DNA from 2 places in the Gordonia sp. CPCC 205333 genome. Region 1 is predicted to be linked to the other one. Evidence: riboswitches for the same ligand, from Rfam matches in the RefSeq annotation. Region 1 holds a riboswitch; the other holds the start of a gene.
The links. Region 1 has a riboswitch for cyclic di-AMP ahead of AAFP29_RS17625 (transglycosylase family protein). Riboswitches for the same ligand answer to the same signal wherever they lie in the genome.
Positions count from the first base shown of each region.

Region 1 (4,810 bases):
GCGCGATGAGCCCATCTACCCCAGTAATACGCAATTCACCGTTGCACTGCGATCGACGGTTGAACGCACCTTGATCAATATCGAAGTGCAGGCGCCGTCGGCGATCGAGAGCCCGCAGGGATTCGTGGTCCGCGGGTTCCTCGCCGCCGATACCACGCCAAAGAGACCGACCGCCGAACAGTAATCTGCTCGACGGTCGGTATCGGGTCTATTCGATGCCTAGTGTTCGAGTTCGCGGGCCACGGCCCGCACCACCTCGGAAATACGTTGTGCCGTCTTGCGATCCGGGTAGCGGCCCTGCCGAAGGTCAGGCTGCACCTTGCTCTCGAAGAGCGTGATCAGATCCGCGACCATGCCGTGCAATTCGTCTGGCGAATGCCGCTTGACCGCAGCTTCTTTGCGCGCGGCGTCGCGACTGTTCTTGACGACGCTGGGCGCCGACTCCAGAATCGTCACGGTGAGTGCCTGCGGTCCACGACGGCCCGCCGCCATCCCGAACTCAACGCGCTGACCGGGCTTTAACCCGTCAACACCCTCCGGCAACGCCGACGAGCGGACGTATACGTCCTCGCCGTCTTGCTGCGACAAGAAGCCGAAACCCTTGTCCGTGTCGTACCACTTCACCTTGCCGGTAGGCACTGTGCTCACCCTTAATCTGTGCTTGATCACTCCCGCAGTTCAATTGGCCTGCGGGACCTTCACGACAAACGCGCCCTGACCCATGACAATGAGCAAAGGCGCGTGTTGTTGCGACCAGTCTATCCAACGTCGTCCACTCCGGTCACCCCGGTTTACGCATCGACTGTCTCGCTGGCCGACTGCCGCATACGCGTGCACTACCGTTGATTTCATGCGCTCCGACCGCTCCAACCGATTGCTGCAACTTTCCATCGCGATCTTTGCGATCGGGCTGGTAGCGATAGTCGCGTTGTTCGTGACGCCGCTCGTCGCCGACGGTCGGACCGCACCAACCCTCGTCTACGTACTCACGATGTGTGCCCCCGTCGGACTTGTGATCGCACTGATCGCAACAGTCGTGACGGGTCGCTCTACAAAACCCACCGACAAGAAACGGCGTTCGGCATGACCGCAGATTCGACTCAACTTTCCCTGACCCCCACCACTGACGGCACAAGTCTCCGACAGGCATACAGCGCCTTCCCGTCTGGCGTCGTCGCAGTGTGTTGTCGGCTCGACGGTGAGCTGGTCGGGATGGCCGCGAGCGCGTTCAGCACAGTCTCACTGGACCCGCCGCTGGTCTCGCTCTGCGTGCAGAACACGTCGACAACATGGCCAAGGTTGCGCGGCGTCACCTCGATCGGAGTCAGTGTGTTCTCCAGCGATCAGGCTGACTTGTGCAAACAGCTGGCCGGTCCGGCCGAGCATCGATTCGACGACATCGATCCCCTGCACGCGGGTTCCGAAGCCGTCTTCATCCCGGCTGCGGCCGCGTCGCTCTCGTGCAGCCTGTACAACGAGATCCCCGCGGGCGATCACACACTCGTCCTGTTGCGCATCGACGCCCTGCATGCCGACCCCGGCGTCGAACCACTTGTGTTTCACGCGAGCACATTCCGCTCGCTGGAAGTCCGCAAGCGCGTGTCGCAAGCCACCTAATGCCTGTGACGTTTGTCACATAACGACTGCATAACGGATCGGCTACAAACGGGGCATCACTGGCGTGAGCAGGTAAGACGTTCAGACGACGCCGCACCCGGGGAAACACCCTTAAAAATCACTTGCGCCGCTGGGGTGATCCACCCGCTATGAACCCGTAGGGTTCAAAGCGACCACCAGCCAGGTTGTCACCCAAACCTAAAAACGAATCAGCTGGCCGCGCCGAGCCTTGTTCCGCCAGCTGGGTCGCACAACTGCAATTCAGGAACAAGGACGGGGGACCCATTCTCCCCTGAGACCCGGTTCTGATGTATCGCATGGGTAACGCCCAAACGTTACGACAGATCCTTGGGGTGTAGCTCCGCAAACGGCTTCCAGCCGCACGTGGGGCCGGGCAACCTCTCGCTCGAACCCGACAGCTGACTTCGTAGGCGCGTGGAGAGAGGAATACCACTATGTCCGGACGTCATCGCAAGCCGACCTCCACCACAACCACCAAGACCTTCGCCAAGGTCGCCCTCACCGGAGCCGTCCTCGGCGGCGGAGCGGCGATGCTCTCGGCCGGTAACGCCAGCGCCGCCACCGATTCCGAGTGGAATCAGGTCGCTGCCTGCGAGTCCGGCGGTAACTGGGCGATCAACACCGGCAACGGCTACCAGGGTGGCCTCCAGTTCAGCCCGAGCACCTGGGCCGCCCACGGCGGCACCCAGTACGCCCCCTCGGCGGATCAGGCGACTCGCGAACAGCAGATCGCCATCGCCGAGCGCGTTCTCGCGACGCAGGGCAACGGCGCATGGCCGACCTGCGGCGGAGTTCTCTCGGGCCCGACCAAGCGCGACGCTCCGACCACCGCGCCGTCGAACCTGAAGACCCCGAAGACCGACAAGGCCGCGCCGCAGAATTCGCTGAAGACTGCTCCCAACGCCAAGGACACCACCGAGGTGAAGAAGCAGGTTGACGACGCTCTCACCACCGCGGGCAAGAAGGGCACCGTTGACCCGGCGGTGAAGAACCTGTGGACAGCTGCGAAGAACAGCGGCTACCAGCTCGACAAGGGCCAGCTCGACTTCTACAACAAGAACAAGTCGCTGCTGCCCCTCCCCTGAACGGCCTAGCGCCCCAAAGACAAAGGGCCCTGCACGAGGTTTTCACCCGTGCAGGGCCCTTCTCCAATTCTTCTACCTGTTGACAACCGTCTTGGACTGCACAAACGGCAGATCCTCAACCGGGAGCGGGAATTCCGTACTCCCGAACGGAGACAACGCACCCGATACGTTGGCGGCGAATTCCGAGACGGCATGCTCGCCATCGGTGTTCGGCCAGCCGTTGTCGACATATTTACTCTTGGCAGCCGCTGCTGCAGGTTCCTTATCAGCCACGTCGGTTATTGTGCCATGCGCTCGGTAAGTAAGGTTGATCGAATGAGTGTGAAGCGGTCGGTGGCGGTCATTCGATGACGCCGAAGTCGCTCGCCATCGAACTAGCCGACCGCTCCGACGACGAGCTGGCCCTTCTCCTGGCCGCCCGTCCCGACCTCGCCTCACCACCGCCGCAGGGCACCGGGGTACTGGCCCAACGCGCGCTGTCGGCGGCGTCGATCACGCTGGCCGGGGAATCGCTGGATCTCCTCGCGGTAGCCGTCCTCGACGTGGTGGCCACCGCCGACAAACCCCCGACGCCGGCCGCGGTTGCCAAGGCGCTGACCGGCCGGGCCGAACCAGCCGACATCGCCGAGCGAATCACGCTGCTGACCGAACGGGCGTTGTTGTGGACCGACGGCCGACGGCTCGTCGCACCTGCCCATGCACCCTCGGCAATGCCGTGGCAGGGACGGCATATCACCGCGCCGACGGCCACGCGTACCCCGCAGCAATGGCGTGCCGAACTCGATCAGCTCCCGCAGCCGCAGACCGCACTTCTCACGACACTGTCACAGGGACCACCGCTGGGCCGCAGCCGCGACGCCGCTCCAGGTAGCGACCCGTCTCTCCCGGTCCCGACGCTGCTGGCGGCTGGCATGCTGGCCCGCATCGACGACCAGACCGTGGAAATCGTGCCGGTGGTCCGCCAGTTACTGCGCCACGAGCCACTGCTGCGCCTCGATGACTTACGCGCCCCGTCGTTGACGCCGACCGGCGAGGAGTCTCGATTCACTCTCGTCGACGTCGACGCCGCGGCCGGTGGCGAAGCCCTCGAACTCATCCGCCATTCGACGCTGCTGCTTCACCTGCTCGGCGAGACTCCGGCCGCCGTACTGCGATCGGGCGCGATGGGTATTCGTGAGTTGCGTCGCCTCGCCAAGTCCACCGGCCTGTCATTGACCCGCGTCGGACTGATCATCGAACTGCTCGGCTATCTGCGATTCGTTGACGCCGGATATCCCGATCCGACGCCCGCGGTCGGCGCCGATGATTTCGCCTGGGCGCCAACGCATGCGGCCGATGGGTGGCTACGCCAAAGCACCGAACGCCAGTGGCAGGCGTTGCTCGCCACCTGGCTCCGGATGCCTCGCCGCGCCTGGCTGGTCGGCCAACCCGACCGCGACGGCAACGCATTACCCGCATTGTCGACCGAGGTCTACGACGGCCAGGCCGCCGCCCTGCGGATGACGATTCTGACCGCGCTGAGCGAAGCGTTGCCGGGCACAAGCGTGTCGATCGACGATCTCACCGCCTATCTACTCTGGCGCCATCCCCGTCGGCTCCGCCAGTTCACCCGAGCCCTGATATCCGAAAATATCAGGGAGGCAACGGAATTGGGGCTGGTCGCACATAACGCGCTGAGCAGCGTCGGACGGGCCGCGCTCATCGCGCCACCCGCCGAGTCCGATGCGGCGATCTCGTCGGCTATCGACATCTCCCTACCGAAACCGGTGGACCACTTCCTCACCCAGGCCGACCTCACCCTGGTCGTGCCCGGACCGATGACACATGAACTCGCGGATCAGGTCGAACTGGTCGCTGACCTCGAATCCGGCGGTGCCGCTTCGGTTTACCGCGTCACCGAAGCGAGCGTGCGGCGAGCACTTGACGCCGGCCGCAGCGGGGCCGAACTGATCGCGATGTTCACCACCCACTCGTCGACGCCGGTCCCTCAGGCATTGAGTTATCTGATCGAGGATGTCGCACGACGTCATGGCAGCCTGCGCGTCGGCATCGCGTCGGCATTCGTCCGCTGCGAGGACCCCGCGACG
Region 1 covers NZ_JBCLVI010000004.1:660,593-665,402, forward strand. The annotation lists gene AAFP29_RS17605 (DUF2771 family protein) at 1-184, shown strand, start outside; gene AAFP29_RS17610 (cold-shock protein) at 220-639, opposite strand; gene AAFP29_RS17615 (hypothetical protein) at 851-1,087, shown strand; gene AAFP29_RS17620 (flavin reductase family protein) at 1,084-1,617, shown strand; cyclic di-AMP (ydaO/yuaA leader) riboswitch at 1,855-2,067, shown strand; gene AAFP29_RS17625 (transglycosylase family protein) at 2,073-2,723, shown strand; gene AAFP29_RS17630 (hypothetical protein) at 2,796-2,996, opposite strand; gene AAFP29_RS17635 (helicase-associated domain-containing protein) at 3,071-4,810, shown strand, end outside.

Region 2 (4,810 bases), on a different contig from region 1:
CGAACCGCGACATGGGTGAGCTCATGCCGCAGGACAACCGCGAGTGCGGGCGCGGGGAGCGTACGCGCCGTCGGCGTCAGCACCACCCGTTGTCCGGTTGCGGTCTTCTTCGCATTGTCGAGGTTCGCGTATATCGTCGCGGCCGCCGCCGCCCCGACCGGACTGTCCGCCGAAGCCAACCCGCTGAATTCTGCTGCGGTTCCGGTAGCGACCACAGCCGCGCGACGCGCCCACGACGATCCCCAGAAATTCGTCACCGCCACAACAGCTTCCGGAAGTTCGCTCGCGACTTTCGCAACGGCCGCATCGGTCCCTGGATAAGACAGGACGACCGAGTCGCCGCCCGAAGTCGCTACGTCGCGGACCCGCAGCCCGGGATAACTCCATAGCGTGGGGGCCGGCGCCTGCACGTCATCCAAAACGGTGGAATCACCGACGATCTTCCAATCGTCGTCGTAACGGGCCAGCGCGAGTGGAGTGCTCAACATAATGTCGTCCTCGGCCAGACCCGGTGACGACTCGCCGCCGAGAGCGTAGTTCAGCTTCACCGGAGCGAACCAGCTATCTGAGCTCCCTTGATCGTCGAGGCGATTTTGCAGCTCTCGCGGCACCACGAACTCAGCATCGGCACTTCCCAGCCAATACCGGAAAGTCTTGTAGCTCAGCACATTTCCACGTTTGGACGAGGCAGCCCCGGTCTCGGTCGTCGCCGTCCCGACATTCGCAGCCTCGGTATGCAGCGCGGCGCGGAAACGTGGCGTCGCCGATACATCGATCAACCCGTCGAGTTTCGCCACGTCGCCGCTCAGAAGTGCGTCGTTGAGCTTGCCGAGCAGCCTATTCACACCTTCGACACGTGTCGCTTCATAAACATTCGGCGGCGTCGCGGTCGAGGTTGATCCGGTAGTGGTCGATGTCGGCTCCCCCGACGACGAGCACCCCGTCACAATCAGGGTCGGCACCACGACAACGCCAACTACGCCGGGTAGCGCACGCATCAACAATGGCTTCAGTCGCCTACGAGACGCGTGGCGACCTGTCGAAGGAGGGGTCATTAAGCGCTAAGCGTACCGGCGCGCAGATTGAAACGGTCCAGCCTTGTCGAGCGGAACAACCTTCACCGGTACTCCGAACGTAGAGGCGTGAATGACGTATCCGTCTCCCACGTACATTCCGACATGATGGGCGTCGGAGTAATAGATGATCAGATCCCCGGGCTGAAGTTTGTCCCGGCTGATCGAGGTGCCACCACCCTGCTGGGCTTCGCTGGATCGCGGCAGCGTCTGGCCGGCCTGCTTGTAGGCCCACACCATCAGACCCGAACAGTCGAAGGAACTCGGACCGGTTGCGCCCCACACGTAGGGATCGCCGATTCGAGTCAGCGCGGCTTGTACCGCGACCAGCGCGGCCGAGGTGCCTTTGGGAACCAGCCGTGGATCGAAGTCGAACTTCGGCCCACGCAGTTCAGCCAACTGCTGACCGGTCATCGACTCGTAGATCGCGCGAATCCGCACGGCCTGGAGATTGAGATTCGCGCGCTGCACCTGCAATTGACTGCGCGTCTTCTCAACAGCTGCGATCGCGGTGGTCGCCGTGGTGGCCGAATCATCCGCGGCCTTCTTCGCGGCGAGGGTCTTCTGACGCGAGGATTTCAAGTTCCGTAGATCCGACGCCGACTGACGGGAGACCAATTCCAGGCCGGACATCTGGTCGAGCAGGTTTTGCGGCGAGTCGCTGACCAGGACCGCGTAGAGCCGGTTGATCTTGGCACCCCGATAGCTGGCGCGAACCACTTTGTTGACCCGTTTGCGCACGGCGTCCAAGTTCTTCTGCGAAATGTCCAGCGAGCGTTGGGCATTGGAGGATGCGAGGCGAGCGGCGGTAAGCGCCTTGCGCTGCTTCGTGTATTCGAGCTGCGCATTGTGCATCGACTCGGCCGACTTCTCCGCATCGACGCTCAGTTTGCGATAGTTCACCAGCAACCGATCAGCGGTCTGCACGGGTGCGGCGGACACTGGGACGGCCAGTCCAGCCGATGCCAGGCCGGCAATGACAACAAGCACAGTCACCAGGATTGTTCTCAGGATGCGCACCGCGCGATACTCCTCTGCCCCATTCGTATGACGAAGTTGGGCGGACCGCACACTATCGGCCGGTCCGCCCAAACGATTCGTCAAGATCGCAACTACTTAGCTCGCGATGGGCTCAGTAGCGACGGACGCCGGTCAATGCCCACTCCTTGACGGGTGCCTTGCGAACCGGCACTCCCTCGGTCGAGGAATGAACAAACATACCGTTGCCCGCGTAGATACCGGCGTGGCTGCCGCCGTTGAAGATTAGGACGTCGCCCGGCTTGGCATCTTTGTAGGCCACCGCACGGCCGCCGCCGAGCTGACCGTAGGAGTCGCGCGGGATGGTCTTGCCAGCTTGCTTGTACGAGTAGTAGACCAGGCCCGAGCAGTCGAATGCGTTCGGTCCGGCCGAACCGTAGACGTAAGGCGAACCGATCTTGGACTCGGCCGTCGCGAGGACGCGAACGCCGGTGTCCTGTCGGAGCAGCGGCGCGATCCGCTGGCCCGGACGGAACTGAGCCGGAACCTGATTCTGATTCAGGCCGGGCACGTTGAATGTGCCGACGTTGGGGATCGCCACCTTGGCGGGCGCGGGCGCCTGCTTCTTGGCAGCTGGCTTGGCATGTGGCGCCAGGAGCGCCTTACCCAGAGCCGGGAAGTCGATTGTGTTGTTCGGCATCGGCGCAGGCGCTGGGGCCGCAAACGCGGAACCTGCGGAAGCCGCGAGCGAGCCGACGGCAATCGACCCAGCGATCACGGCACCTTTGGCTACCTTGGCACCACGGCCAGGCTGTTCCAAACGATGTTTGGCCACGAAGAGTGTTCTCCTTTGTTCTCCCTACCGCCTACCGAGTTAGCTGTCGGGTTCGGGCTGGAAGATCGCCCTACGCGTCGCGCCGACTATGTCGTCGCGCCGCGACTCACCCCAATCGGACTATGCCGAATAAAGTGGTTCCCCGGCTCACTCTTGCGAGTGACTAAGCGGTGATATCCGCGGACCACTTCGAGTTCGAAGCGGGACGTTCCGCAAATGTCTCAGAAAGGTTACGAAACTTTCCGGGCGCTGTCCAACAAGGCGCGTAACCACGTTGTGGCGTGTCAGATCAGCTGGCTCGCAGAATTCGCAGATGCTTGCGCTCAACACCGTCCTGACGTGCCGCGATAGCGCTTCTTGCGAATGATGCATCGCGTGTCGATACCATCGAAGCAGCACTGAACGCGTCGATCGCCGCGAGTAACTCGTAGTCGTCGACCGGCCCTGAACTCACTATCGCCATCTGCTGGTCTGCTGTTACATCGTCGCTGCTCACCGGGTCGAAGAGCAGTTGCATCATGCAGCCGTCACAAGCCACTTGACGTGCCGGGCAGGTCTCGCAATCGATCTTCATTCTGTGATCTCCATCTCATCGCACATGCGATTGGTTGGTTTCCTGGCAATTCGGTGTTCATCACCCGATACCTCGCGGTAATCGGGACCTGATGGTGAACCTGAACTGGAGACTAGAACCGACCCCCGACAACCCTTCAAAATCACACCCGCCACAGCAGTCACAGGGGGCACGCCGGACCCTGATGTCAGTGGGTCGAACTAATGTTCGCGACGTGGAACAGCTGACTTTCGCCGACAGCGGCTTACCGGCCGTCGGAATGCCGATGCCGGACACAACTCGCAGTGGTCGCGCCGGTAGCCGTCCGATGCCTACCGAAGCTGAATTGATCGCCGCCGTATACGGCGGAATCGACCAGCCCTTGTTCGAGACACCGATCGTCGTGGTCGACTTGGAGACCACCGGCGGTGCGAGCACCGACGCGATTACCGAGATCGGCGCGGTACGGATTCAGCGCGGCGAGGTCGTCGGAGAATTCGCCACCCTGGTCGACCCCGGCCGCGAGATTCCGCCGCAGATCGTCACTCTCACCGGCATTACCTCAGCGATGGTCACGGCGGCACCCACCATCGAGTCCGTGCTGCCATCCTTCTTCGAATTCGCCCGCGGCGCGGTGCTCGTCGCACATAACGCCCGATTCGACACCGGCTTCCTACGTCGGGGGGCGCAGGCACTTCATCTCGACTGGCCGTTCGCGGCAACGCTGTGCACCGTGGCGATGGCCCGCCGCATCCTCAGCCGAGACGAAGCTCCAACCGTCAAACTCGCCGCACTCGCCGATCTCTTCGACGTCGCGACCCGCCCCACCCACCGCGCCCTCGACGACGCACGCGCAACAGTCGAAGTCTTCTACCGATTACTCGAACGCATCGGCAACAAGGGCGTGCATACCTACCGGGAACTACTCGACTATCTGCCGCGTACCACCCCGGCACAACGCGCCAAACGTCACCTCGCCGCTACGCTGCCGCGACGCGCAGGCGTCTACCTCTTCCGCGGCCCGGGTGAGGAAGTCCTCTATGTCGGAACCGCCGTCGATCTCCGTCGCCGCGTCTCCTCGTATTTCACCGGCGCCGAAACGCGTCCCAGGATGTCGGAAATGGTCGCATTGGCCGTCCGCGTCGACCACGTCGAATGCGCACACGGATTAGAAGCCGGTGTCCGTGAGCTTCGACTGCTCGCCGCTCATCGCCCCGCGTACAACCGCCGATCCACACAGCCACACAAGGGCTGGTGGATCGTCCTGACCGCCGAGAGATTCCCGCGCCTGCGCGTCAGTCGCACGCCGGAGGAAAACTGTATCGGCCCCATCGCCAATCGGACGGTGGCACAGTCAGTCGCTGACCACCT
Region 2 covers NZ_JBCLVI010000005.1:200,328-205,137, forward strand. The annotation lists gene AAFP29_RS18790 (hypothetical protein) at 1-998, opposite strand, end outside; gene AAFP29_RS18795 (NlpC/P60 family protein) at 1,062-2,087, opposite strand; gene AAFP29_RS18800 (C40 family peptidase) at 2,206-2,886, opposite strand; cyclic di-AMP (ydaO/yuaA leader) riboswitch at 2,900-3,066, opposite strand; gene AAFP29_RS18805 (hypothetical protein) at 3,176-3,460, opposite strand; gene AAFP29_RS18810 (DEDD exonuclease domain-containing protein) at 3,645-4,810, shown strand, end outside.
Region 2: another riboswitch for cyclic di-AMP. It lies ahead of AAFP29_RS18800 (C40 family peptidase); the one in region 1 lies ahead of AAFP29_RS17625 (transglycosylase family protein).